2 regions of the Sphingomonas longa genome follow, and region 2 is predicted to be linked to the other one. Evidence: predicted binding sites of a transcription regulator. Region 2 holds the regulator's gene; the other holds the start of a gene.
What was found. Region 2 encodes LexA, which represses DNA repair genes until DNA is damaged. Its sites were predicted from a motif close to GTTCCNCNCTTGTTCT; they were not measured.
Positions count from the first base shown of each region.

Region 1: radA (DNA repair protein RadA) is a predicted target of LexA. The motif match lies at 2,714-2,729, and genes of this name have one in related genera.

Region 1 is NZ_JAFEMC010000001.1:305,994-311,066, reverse strand. It holds gene ILT43_RS01500 (replication-associated recombination protein A) at 1-326, opposite strand, end outside; gene ILT43_RS01495 (PadR family transcriptional regulator) at 464-1,087, shown strand; gene ILT43_RS01490 (DUF2218 domain-containing protein) at 1,084-1,389, shown strand; gene ILT43_RS01485 (glycosyltransferase family 4 protein) at 1,499-2,638, opposite strand; gene radA (DNA repair protein RadA) at 2,744-4,117, shown strand; gene ILT43_RS01475 (CvpA family protein) at 4,514-5,073, shown strand, end outside.
Region 2 is NZ_JAFEMC010000001.1:484,591-489,663, forward strand. It holds gene ILT43_RS02350 (molybdopterin molybdotransferase MoeA) at 1-879, shown strand, start outside; gene lexA (transcriptional repressor LexA) at 954-1,625, shown strand; gene ILT43_RS02360 (ComEC/Rec2 family competence protein) at 1,841-3,853, opposite strand; gene gltX (glutamate--tRNA ligase) at 4,008-5,073, shown strand, end outside.

The DNA.
Region 1 (5,073 bases), 180 kb from region 2:
CGGGCATGATCCTTCGCCTCCGCGAAGACGCGCTTGAGGTCGGCGACGCCCGAGAACACGGCGGAAATGCTGGCGAACCGCAGCCCCACCGCGTCGGCGAGCAGCCGCGCGATCGTCGTCTTGCCGGTACCGGGTGGACCCCAAAGGATCATCGACGACAGCCTGCCCGCCGCGACCATCCGCCCGATCGCGCCGTCGGGGCCGGTCAGATGCTCCTGACCCACGACCTCGTCCAGCGCGCGCGGCCGCAGCCGGTCCGCGAGCGGGGCATCGGCGGCAGGTGCATCGGTGGGGGCGGGGGGCTCGATCCCGGCGAACAGGTCCATTCCGCCGATGTAGGCGCTTCGTATCGCGGCGTCATCCATCGGCTGATCGCTACGCGCTGAAAATATATCTTGAGGCATCTTGTGATCGAGCATCGAAGATATATCTTGGCTGCATCGTAGAGTTAAAAGGAACAACGATGTTTGGAATGAACAAGCGGGGCTGCGGCCCCGATCGAGAGATGCGCGACGGAATGCGGCGCGCGATGCACCACGCCATGCACGGCGGTCGCGGCCCTCGTGGCAGCTTCTCGTTCGAATGGACGCCGGGGCACCGGGAAGAAGGACGACCGGGACGCGGTCGTCGCATGTTCGACGGCAGCGAGCTTCGCCTGATCCTGTTGAAGCTGATCGCGGACGAACCGAGCCACGGTTACGACCTGATTCGCCGGATCGAGGCGCTGACCGGCGGTGCCTATGCTCCCAGCCCGGGCGTGGTCTATCCGACGCTGACGCTGCTGGACGAGATGGGCCAGATCGGGGAGCAGCAGGCAGAGGGCACCAAGAAGCGCTTCGCCGCCACCGACGACGGGCGCGTACATCTGGCGGAACGCGAGGAGGAGGTTGCGGCGCTGATGCAGCGTCTGACTGCGATGGGGGAGCAGAGCGAGCGGACCGATCGCGAACAGGCCCGTCGTGCGATGTGGAATCTGGGGCAGGCGGTGCGCGGCCGGTTGAAGCGCGGCGACGTGTCGGAAGAGACGTTGCATGAGGTGGTCGGTCTGATCGACGAACTCGCCCAGAAGATCGAGCGCCTGAAATGAGCGGCGCACCGACGATCTGGGTCGCCCGCGTGCCGACGCCATCTGCCAGCCGCTATCTCCAGCAGCTTGCCAAGCACTGGAGCCACAAGATGACCGTCTCCTTCACCGAGGAGGAGGGCACGATCGACTTCCCCAACGGATCGAAGCTGGAGATGCGGGCCGACCCGGAGACGCTCGACATCCTGTTGACCGTGCCGGAGGGCGAGGACACCGCCCGCATGCGCGAGGTGGTCGCAAGCCACCTGGACCGCTTTGCCTTCCGCGAAGCGCCGCTGACCTTCGATTGGCGGGCGGGGGAGTAGCGGCCATCGTGCTCCCGCGCAGGCGGGAGCCCATTGGTGCGGAGCCGGCTGTTGTCCTGCTTGGCCACCGGGTTCCCGCTTCTGCGGGAACATGGGTCAGACGTTCAAGCTACCCCTTCAGCTCCAGATACGTATCCAGCACCGCCTGATTGATCGCCTCCCAGCGATACCCCGCCGCCCTGGCATGCCCCGCTTCGCCCATCGATCGGCGAAGGGCGGGATCGCCGGCGATGCGGGCGATCGCGTCGGCATAGGCGGCGGGATCGCGCGGCGAGACGAGGAAGCCGGTAATGCCTTCCTCGACCAGATCGGTCGTTCCGGTCGCGCGCGCCGCAACCACGGGCACGGCCGCGGCCATCGCCTCCAGCGTGACGTTGCCGAACGTCTCCGTCACGGACGGGTTGAAGAAGGTATCGAGCGAGGCGACCGCGCGGCCGAGCGCGTCGCCGCGCTGGAAACCGGCGAAGGCGGCGTCCGGCACTTCCTTTGCGAACCAGTCGCGCGCGGGGCCGTCGCCGATCACCACCACGCGGTGGCGCACGTTGCGCTCGGTCAACGCGCGCGCGATGTCGGCGAAGACGTCGAGCCCCTTTTCCTTCACCAGTCGCCCCACGAAGCCCACCGCGAGCTCGTCGTCGGCCACGCCGAGCGACCTACGCCACGCCATGTCCCGGCGCGCTGGCGAAAAGCGGTCGTGATTGACGCCGCGCGACCAGATGCCGATCGGCGTCGTCACGCCCCAGCCGCGCAGCACCTGCGCCATGCTGTCGCCGGGCACCAGCACGGTATCGACCCGCCCATAGAAACGCGCGAGCAGCCGCTCCAACGGCCGCTCCAGCGCCGATAAATGGTAGTAGCGCAGATACGTCTCGAATCGGGTGTGCAGCGAGGCGACGGTGGTGATGCCGTGGGCGCGCGCCCAACTGATCGCGCGGTGACCGAGGATGTCAGGGGCGGAGACGTGCACGACATTGGGGGCGAACGCTTCCAGATCGCGGCGGACCTTCGCAGGCAAACCGCGCGCGATCCGGTATTCGCCGCGTCCGCCGGGGATCGGCACCGCCGGCACGTCGACCAGATCGCCGGTGGCGGGAAAAGCGGGCTGCGGTACGGTCGGCGAATAGACGCGCACCGTGACACCCTGCGCCAGCAGATGTCCCACCAGCAGGTTCAGCGCCTGGTTAGCCCCATCGCGCACGTAATTGTAATTGCCGCTGAAGAGCGCGACGCGAAGGTCCTTCGGCTGCATGGTGGCGGGGCCATAGCGGGGGTTGCGGCGATTGACCATCCGCAGCCCCTGTCGATGTCGGCGGCGAGCGATTGTGTTCCCGTCCCGTTCCGCTATGTACGATGCATGGCGAAGCTCCAGAAACGCTATGTGTGTCAGGCCTGCGGCTCGGTCGCGTCCCGGTGGCAGGGGCAGTGCGCCGACTGCGCCGAGTGGAACACGCTGGTCGAGGAAGCCCCGGCGGTCGTCACGCCGTTCCACGCCAAGCACAATCTTCAGGGTGGCGGGCGGTCAATCGTGCTGACCGCGCTCGACGCCAATGTCGCGCTTCCGGCGCGCCTGCCCAGCGGCGTAGCCGAGTTCGACCGGGCGCTGGGTGGCGGCTTCGTCGAGGGATCGGCGACGTTGATCGGCGGCGATCCCGGCATCGGCAAATCGACGCTGTTGCTTCAGGCGGCGGCAAAGATGGCACTCGCCGGACATAGCGTCGCCTATGTTTCGGGCGAGGAAGCCGCGGATCAGGTCCGGCTGCGCGCGCGCCGATTGGGTCTCGGCTCCGCACCGGTGCAACTCGCCGCCGCGACCTCGACGCGCGACATCCTGACGACGCTGTCGCAGGGGGCGCCGCCGACCCTGCTGGTGATCGACTCGATCCAGACGATGCACAGCGACCTGATCGAGGGCGCGCCCGGCACCGTCAGTCAGGTACGTGCTTCGGCGCAGGAACTGATCCGCTTCGCCAAGGAGCGCGGCACGGCTTTGGTACTGGTCGGACACGTAACCAAGGACGGCAGCATCGCCGGCCCGCGCGTTCTGGAGCATATGGTCGACACGGTGCTCGCCTTCGAGGGGGAGCGGTCGCACCAGTATCGTATCCTGCGCGCGATTAAAAACCGCTTCGGCGGCACCGACGAGATCGGCGTATTCTCTATGCAGACCGAGGGACTTGCGGAGGTCGCAAATCCGTCCGCGCTGTTCCTGACCCAGCGCGAGGAGGGGATGACGGGCGCGACGGTGTTCCCAGCGCTGGAGGGAACGCGGCCGGTGCTGGTCGAGATCCAGGCGCTGACGGTTCGCCTCGCCAGCGGCGCGACGCCGCGGCGGGCGGTGGTCGGCTGGGATTCGGGACGGCTGGCGATGATCCTCGCGGTGCTGGAGGCGCGGTGCGGGCTCAGCTTCTCGTCGGCGGAAGTGTATCTGAACATCGCCGGCGGCTACCGCGTGCAGGATCCCGCCGCCGACATGGCGGTCGCCGCCGCGCTCGTTTCCGCGATGAGCGAACGGCCGGTGCCCGCCGACGCAGTGGCGTTCGGCGAAGTCGCGTTGTCCGGAGAGATCAGGCCCGTCGCGCACGGCCCCTTGCGCCTGAAGGAGGCCGCGAAGCTCGGGTTCGAGCGGGCGCTGGTGCCCTCGGTGATGGCGAAGGACGACGGGCCGCTGCGTCTGTCCGGCTTCCGCACGCTGGCGCAGTTCGTGGATCACATGCTGGGGCGTGGGTAGAGTACGATCGACCCTCACGATCGGCGTCGGCATTGCGGTCTTTCCGCGTCGCGCCGAACGTGTTTGGGGGCGACGCTCTGAAAACCCCTGTGACTTGCGCCTCTTGCCGATCGGCTCGACGGTGGACGGACCCCGGAATAGCTCGATAAGGTGTGCTCTTCGCGCAGGGACAACGGCCTGCCCGACTTCGCTTGTGCTCCCGACCGGAGCGTCAATCCGCACTGGGCACTGTGGCGTTGGATCGACGGTCAACGGCTTCCGTCCCTAACCCCAAAGCGAGGTGCAGATTACGTCGCCGAGCGATGTCGCACGCACACCGCCGCCAGAGGTGGCCTTGCGCACGCCCAGCAAATCGTGTCTCGACTTCGCGCGATACGAACGCTTTGAGTCTGCCGCATGACCTCCCTCGATATCGTCGTCCTCGTTGCGGTCGTCGGGTCCGCCTTGCTCGGCCTGAAGCGCGGCTTCGTTGCGGAGGTGCTCGCGTTGTTCGCGTGGGTGGCAATGGTCGCGGCCTTGAAGCTGTTCCACATCACGCTGGCGCAGGCGCTGACGGGCGTGGTCGGCACCGTGTCGGGCGCGGCAGTGCTGGCGTTCGTGCTGATCGTCGCCGTCACCTATTTCGGCGGCAAGCTCGTCGCCAATGCGATCGGATCGCGGACGCGCACATCGGTCCTTGGGCCGCTCGACCGGGCGCTGGGGTTCGGGTTCGGCGCACTCAAGGGGCTGATCCTCGCCAGCCTCGTCTTCCTGCTGGCGGCTTTGGTGCTCGACACGATCGGCGGCGGACCGACGCGCCGACCGGAATGGATGACCAAGAGCCGCACCTATCCGTTGCTGAACGCAACGAGCGCCGGCATCGCCGACTTCGTGGATCGCCGCCGCCGCGGTCAGCCGGTCTTCGGCGCGCGCACGCCGCCGTCCTCCTCGTCGGAGAACAGTGCGGGAGCCGCCGA
Region 2 (5,073 bases):
GACACAGTGCTGATCCAGGAAGAGGCCGGCCGCGACGGCGACCGCCTGACGCTGGCCGGTGAAGGCCCCGGTCACCTCGGCCGCAACACCCGCGCGCGCGGACTCGACTTCCACACCGGCACCCGCCTGATCGCGACCGGCGACCGCCTGACTCCGGCGCGTATCGCCGTCGCTGCCACTGGCGGCCTCGCCACCCTGCCCGTGCGCCGACGCATTCGCGTCGCGATCGCCGCGACGGGCGACGAACTCGTCCCTGCCGGAACGATGCCGCTCGGATCGCAACTGCCCGAATCGAACGGCGTCATGCTCGCGGCGATGATCGCGGACCTGCCCGTCGACATCGTCGATCTCGGCATCCTGCCCGACCGGCTCGACGCCTTGCGGGACGCCTTCGCTGCGGTCGAGGCCGACCTGCTCGTGACCACCGGTGGCGCGTCGGTCGGCGACCACGATCTCGTCCGCCCCGCGCTGGAGGCGGCGGGCGGTACGATCGACTTCTGGCGGATCGCGCTACGGCCTGGCAAGCCGATGATGGCCGGCCGCCTTGGCGATGCGGCGGTGCTCGGCCTGCCCGGCAATCCGGTGTCCGCCTTCGTCACCGCGACGTTGTTCGTCCGCCCGCTGATCGCGCATCTCGCCGGCGCACGCGATCCGCTGCCGCAGACTGGCACGGTGTTGCTGGGCGAGGACCTGCCCGCGAACGGCCCGCGCACCGACTATCTGCGGGCGGAAATTCGCGAAGGCCGTGCCTATGCCTCTACGATTCAGGACAGTTCGATGCTGCTGACGCTCGCGCGCTCGACCTGCCTCATCGTCCGGCCGACCGATGCGCCGCCCGCAAAGGCCGGCGACTCGGCGGAAATCTTGGGGATCGCTTGACGACAAGTTTTGCGTTCCATATAGGTTCCTCGTCTGTTCTGAAGGACAGCCGGGTTCCGACGGAGGGAAACGCGATGCTCACGCGCAAGCAGCACGAGCTGGTCTGCTTCATCAACGATCGCCTCGCCGAGACGGGGGTGTCTCCCTCGTTCGAGGAGATGAAGGATGCACTCGACCTGAAGTCCAAGTCGGGCGTTCACCGCCTGATCTCCGCGCTGGAGGAACGCCAGTTCATCCGCCGCCTCCCCAACCGCGCCCGCGCGCTGGAGGTGTTGCGCATGCCCGAGCGTGCCGACGCCAAGAAGGCACCGAAGACGAAGGCTCCGACGCCTCCACTTCCTCCACTTCGCCAGCCTGCGAACGACGTGGTCGAGATCCCGTTGCACGGACGCATCGCTGCCGGTGTCCCGATCGAGGCGTTCGAAGGCTCCTCGATGCTCGCCGTTCCCGCCGCCTTGCTCGGCGCGGGCGAGCATTACGCGCTCGAAGTCGCCGGTGACTCGATGGTCGAGGCGGGTATTCTCGACGGCGACTATGCTCTCGTCCGCCGCACCGAAACCGCCCGCGACGGCGAAATCGTCGTGGCGCTGATCGAGGACGCCGAAGCGACGCTGAAGTATTTCCGCCGCGAAGGCGCGATGGTCCGCCTGGACCCCGCCAACCGCGCCTACGATCCGCAGCGCTACAGTCCGCAGCAGGTTCGCATCCAGGGCAAGCTGTCCGGCATCCTTCGCCGCTACGACTGAAGCGGCGGGCGCTGTCCTACAGAGGGGAGCTGCGTTATAGCGGAAGAGTGAGCCTTCTGCGCCATTCTGCTCCCCTCCCCTCCCCTCGGGGAGGGGCTGGGGGAGGGCCTCGCCGCAAGCGCGTCATTCAAGATATCGGACGGCCCAAAACACCGCATTGGACTAACCTTAGCCTAACCTTCCAGCGGTCCGATCCCGCAAGGCACTGAAAACGTTCAACGTCGGAAACGACGGAACCCCGCCCCCGAATCCTCTCGCCCAGCCGCCAAAACCCACGGATGCTCATCCCCGGCCCGCCGTACCGTCGCCGTCCACCCCCCGCTCAGCCCGACGGCAACGCCCCCGGTCCGCGCCAGCACATCCCGTTCCAGCCGCAACCACCGCGGCCGACACCCGACCGGCAAGCGCCGCTCGCTCACCACCACATCCGCCCCGACGCACGCCGCGATCAGCGCCCTTACCGGCACCAGATATGCACTCCGCGTCATCACCACCCGCCGCCCGGCAACATCGACCGCACACAGGTCGGCACTGCACGCCGCCCCCGGCAAACCGTCCAGCGTCATCGGCGCACCCTTCACACCGCCATTCTCGCTCAGCACGTTCTGCATATACTCGCCGGCCCGCTCCCTCAGCAGCGCCATCGCCCCATATTCGGTCCGCACCGCCGCATGCCGCCCGTCCCCGCTCACCAGCAGATCGGGCGCCGGCGTCATCGCCGCCCACAAGGAACCGACGGCCAGCGGGGCCAAACCCCAGCGCCGCCACTCCGTCCGCCACAGCGCAAGCCACAGGCCACCGACAACGATCAGCGCATACGCCGCGTCCGGCATGACCGGCCACGCCCGCACCGCCCCCGGCGCCGACGCCACGATCCGCGCCAGCCACAGCAGCGCCCACAAAGCCCGCTCCACCAGCCACCACACCGGCGCACCCAGCCCCGCCACGTCCAGCAGCAACGCCAGGAGCTCCAACGGCATGACCACGAACGTCGTCCACGGGATGGCGACCATATTGGCCAACGCCCCGTACAATCCGGCACGATGGAAGTGATACACCGCGATCGGCATCAACGCGGCCTCGACGACGACGCCCGTCATCAGGAGCAACACCGCACCCCGGCCCCATCGCCGCAGCAGGCCTTTCTCCCGCACCTCGGCAAAGCCACGCATCCACGGATGGTCGTGCAGCGCCACGATTGCGGTGATGGCGGCAAACGACAATTGGAAGCTCGCCCCGGCCAGCGACTCGGGCCACGCGATCAGCACCACGATCGCCCCCGCCGCCACCAGCCGCAGCGTCATCGCTTCCCGCCCGAGCGCCAGCGCCGCCAGCACCAGCAGCGCGGCCACGCACGACCGGATCGTCGGCACCTCCGACCCCGTCAACAGCGTGTACCCGACCGCCGCCCCGGCCCCCACCGCAGCGGCGACGAGCGGCAGCCGCACCCGCAACGCCAGCGCCGGCCAAAGTGCCAGCAGCCGCATCACGATCAGCATCGTCGCACCCACGACAGCAGTGATGTGCAACCCGCTCACCGACAGCAAATGCGCGAGCCCCGCCGCGCGCATAGCCTCGGCATCCTCCTCCGCAATCGACCCGACATCGCCGGTCGCCAGCGCCGCCGCCACACCGCCCGCACTCCCCGCCACCCGCTCGGTGATATGCCGCGTCAGCGTCGCCCGCAGCCCCAGCTCGGCATCACCCGGCGTCACGATCCGCACCGGTGCAAAGCCCCGCCCCGTCGCCCCAACCCCGGCGAACCACGCCGCGCGGGCATAGCTGTACGCCCCCGGCACCGCCGCATCCGGCGGCGGCAGCAGCCTCGCCCGCAACCGGATAACCGCCCGCCGCGTCAGGCCCGCCGGCACATCCGCTTCAGCAAGATTGACCCGCAACCGCCGCGGCAGCGCCGGCGCATCAATCGGCGCCAGCGTCAGCCGCACCAGTTCACGTGCCACCAGCGGCTCGGCCCGCTCGACGCGGGCGTCGAACGCCGCCACCGCCGGCCGCGCCAGCACCGGCGCCGCCACCCGCTCCGCCCGCCACCATATCAGCGCCAGCCCAACCGCCATCGCCAGCGCGCCGACCGCAACCGCCCTGCTCGCCCTACCGCCGCGACCCAATGCCGCCGCCAGGCACGCCGTCGCCGTCAGTGCCAGCAGCACCGCCGTCCACTCGCTTCGCCGAAGCAGTACGAACCACGCCGCCACCCCCGCCCCGAGCATCACGGGCAGCCACAACACCAGCTGGTCGCGCTCGGCCTCCAGCAATGTTTCCAGCCTATGTTGCACAGCCGCAATTTGTCGCCGCGCGGGGTGCGTGCTAGGGGCTGCGGCGGCTGAACTGGCCATTTGATCCACAGTCTGGGAGCACGCGCGCTTGAGCGCAACATCCGTTCCGGGCAGCACGCCCGAACCCACCTCCGTCGTCACGCGGTTCGCCCCTTCGCCGACCGGATTCCTGCATTTGGGCGGTGCGCGCACCGCGCTGTTCAACTGGCTGTTCGCGCGTCACAATGGTGGCCAGTTCCTGCTTCGGATCGAGGATACCGACCGCGCCCGCTCGACGCAGCCGGCGATCGATGCGATTTTAGTAGGCATGCGCTGGCTAGGGCTCGATTGGGACGGCGATGCCGTGTTCCAGTTCGCCCGCTCCGATCGTCATGCCGAGGTCGCGCATGCAATGGTCGCGAACGGCCACGCCTACCGCTGCTGGATGACGCAGGCGGAAATCGCCGCCCAGCGCGAAGCGGCGCAGGCCGCGAAGAAGCCGCTCCGCATCCGCAGCCCGTGGCGCGATCGCACCGACGGCCCGGCGGACCAGCCCTTCGTCGTGCGTTTGCGCGCACCGCAGGAGGGGTCGGTGACGATCGAGGATCAGGTGCAGGGCGCGGTGACGGTGCAGAACGCCGAACTCGACGACCTTGTCCTGCTCCGCTCGGACGGTACGCCGACCTACATGCTTGCGGTCGTGGTCGACGATCACGACATGGGGGTGACCCATGTCATCCGCGGCGACGACCACCTCAACAACGCCTTTCGCCAGTTGCCGATCTACCGGACGAACGGCTGGCCGGAGCCGGTCTATGCGCACATCCCGCTGATCCACGGCTCGGACGGCGCGAAGCTGTCGAAGCGCCATGGTGCGGTCGGGATCGAAGCGTATCGCGACGAACTCGGTATCCTGCCTGAGGCGCTCGACAATTATCTGCTGCGCCTCGGCTGGGGTCACGGCGACGCGGAGATTATCGCGCGGGACGAGGCGGTGAAGTGGTTCGACCTTGCCGCCGTTGGTAAAAGTCCTTCCCGCTTTGACCTGAAGAAGCTCGAACATCTGAATGGCCTCTATATCCGCGAGGCCGACGACGCCCGTCTCGCCAAGCTCGTCGCGGCCCGGATGACCGGGGCCGACGAAGCCCGCCTGACCGCCGCGATGCCGGCGTTGA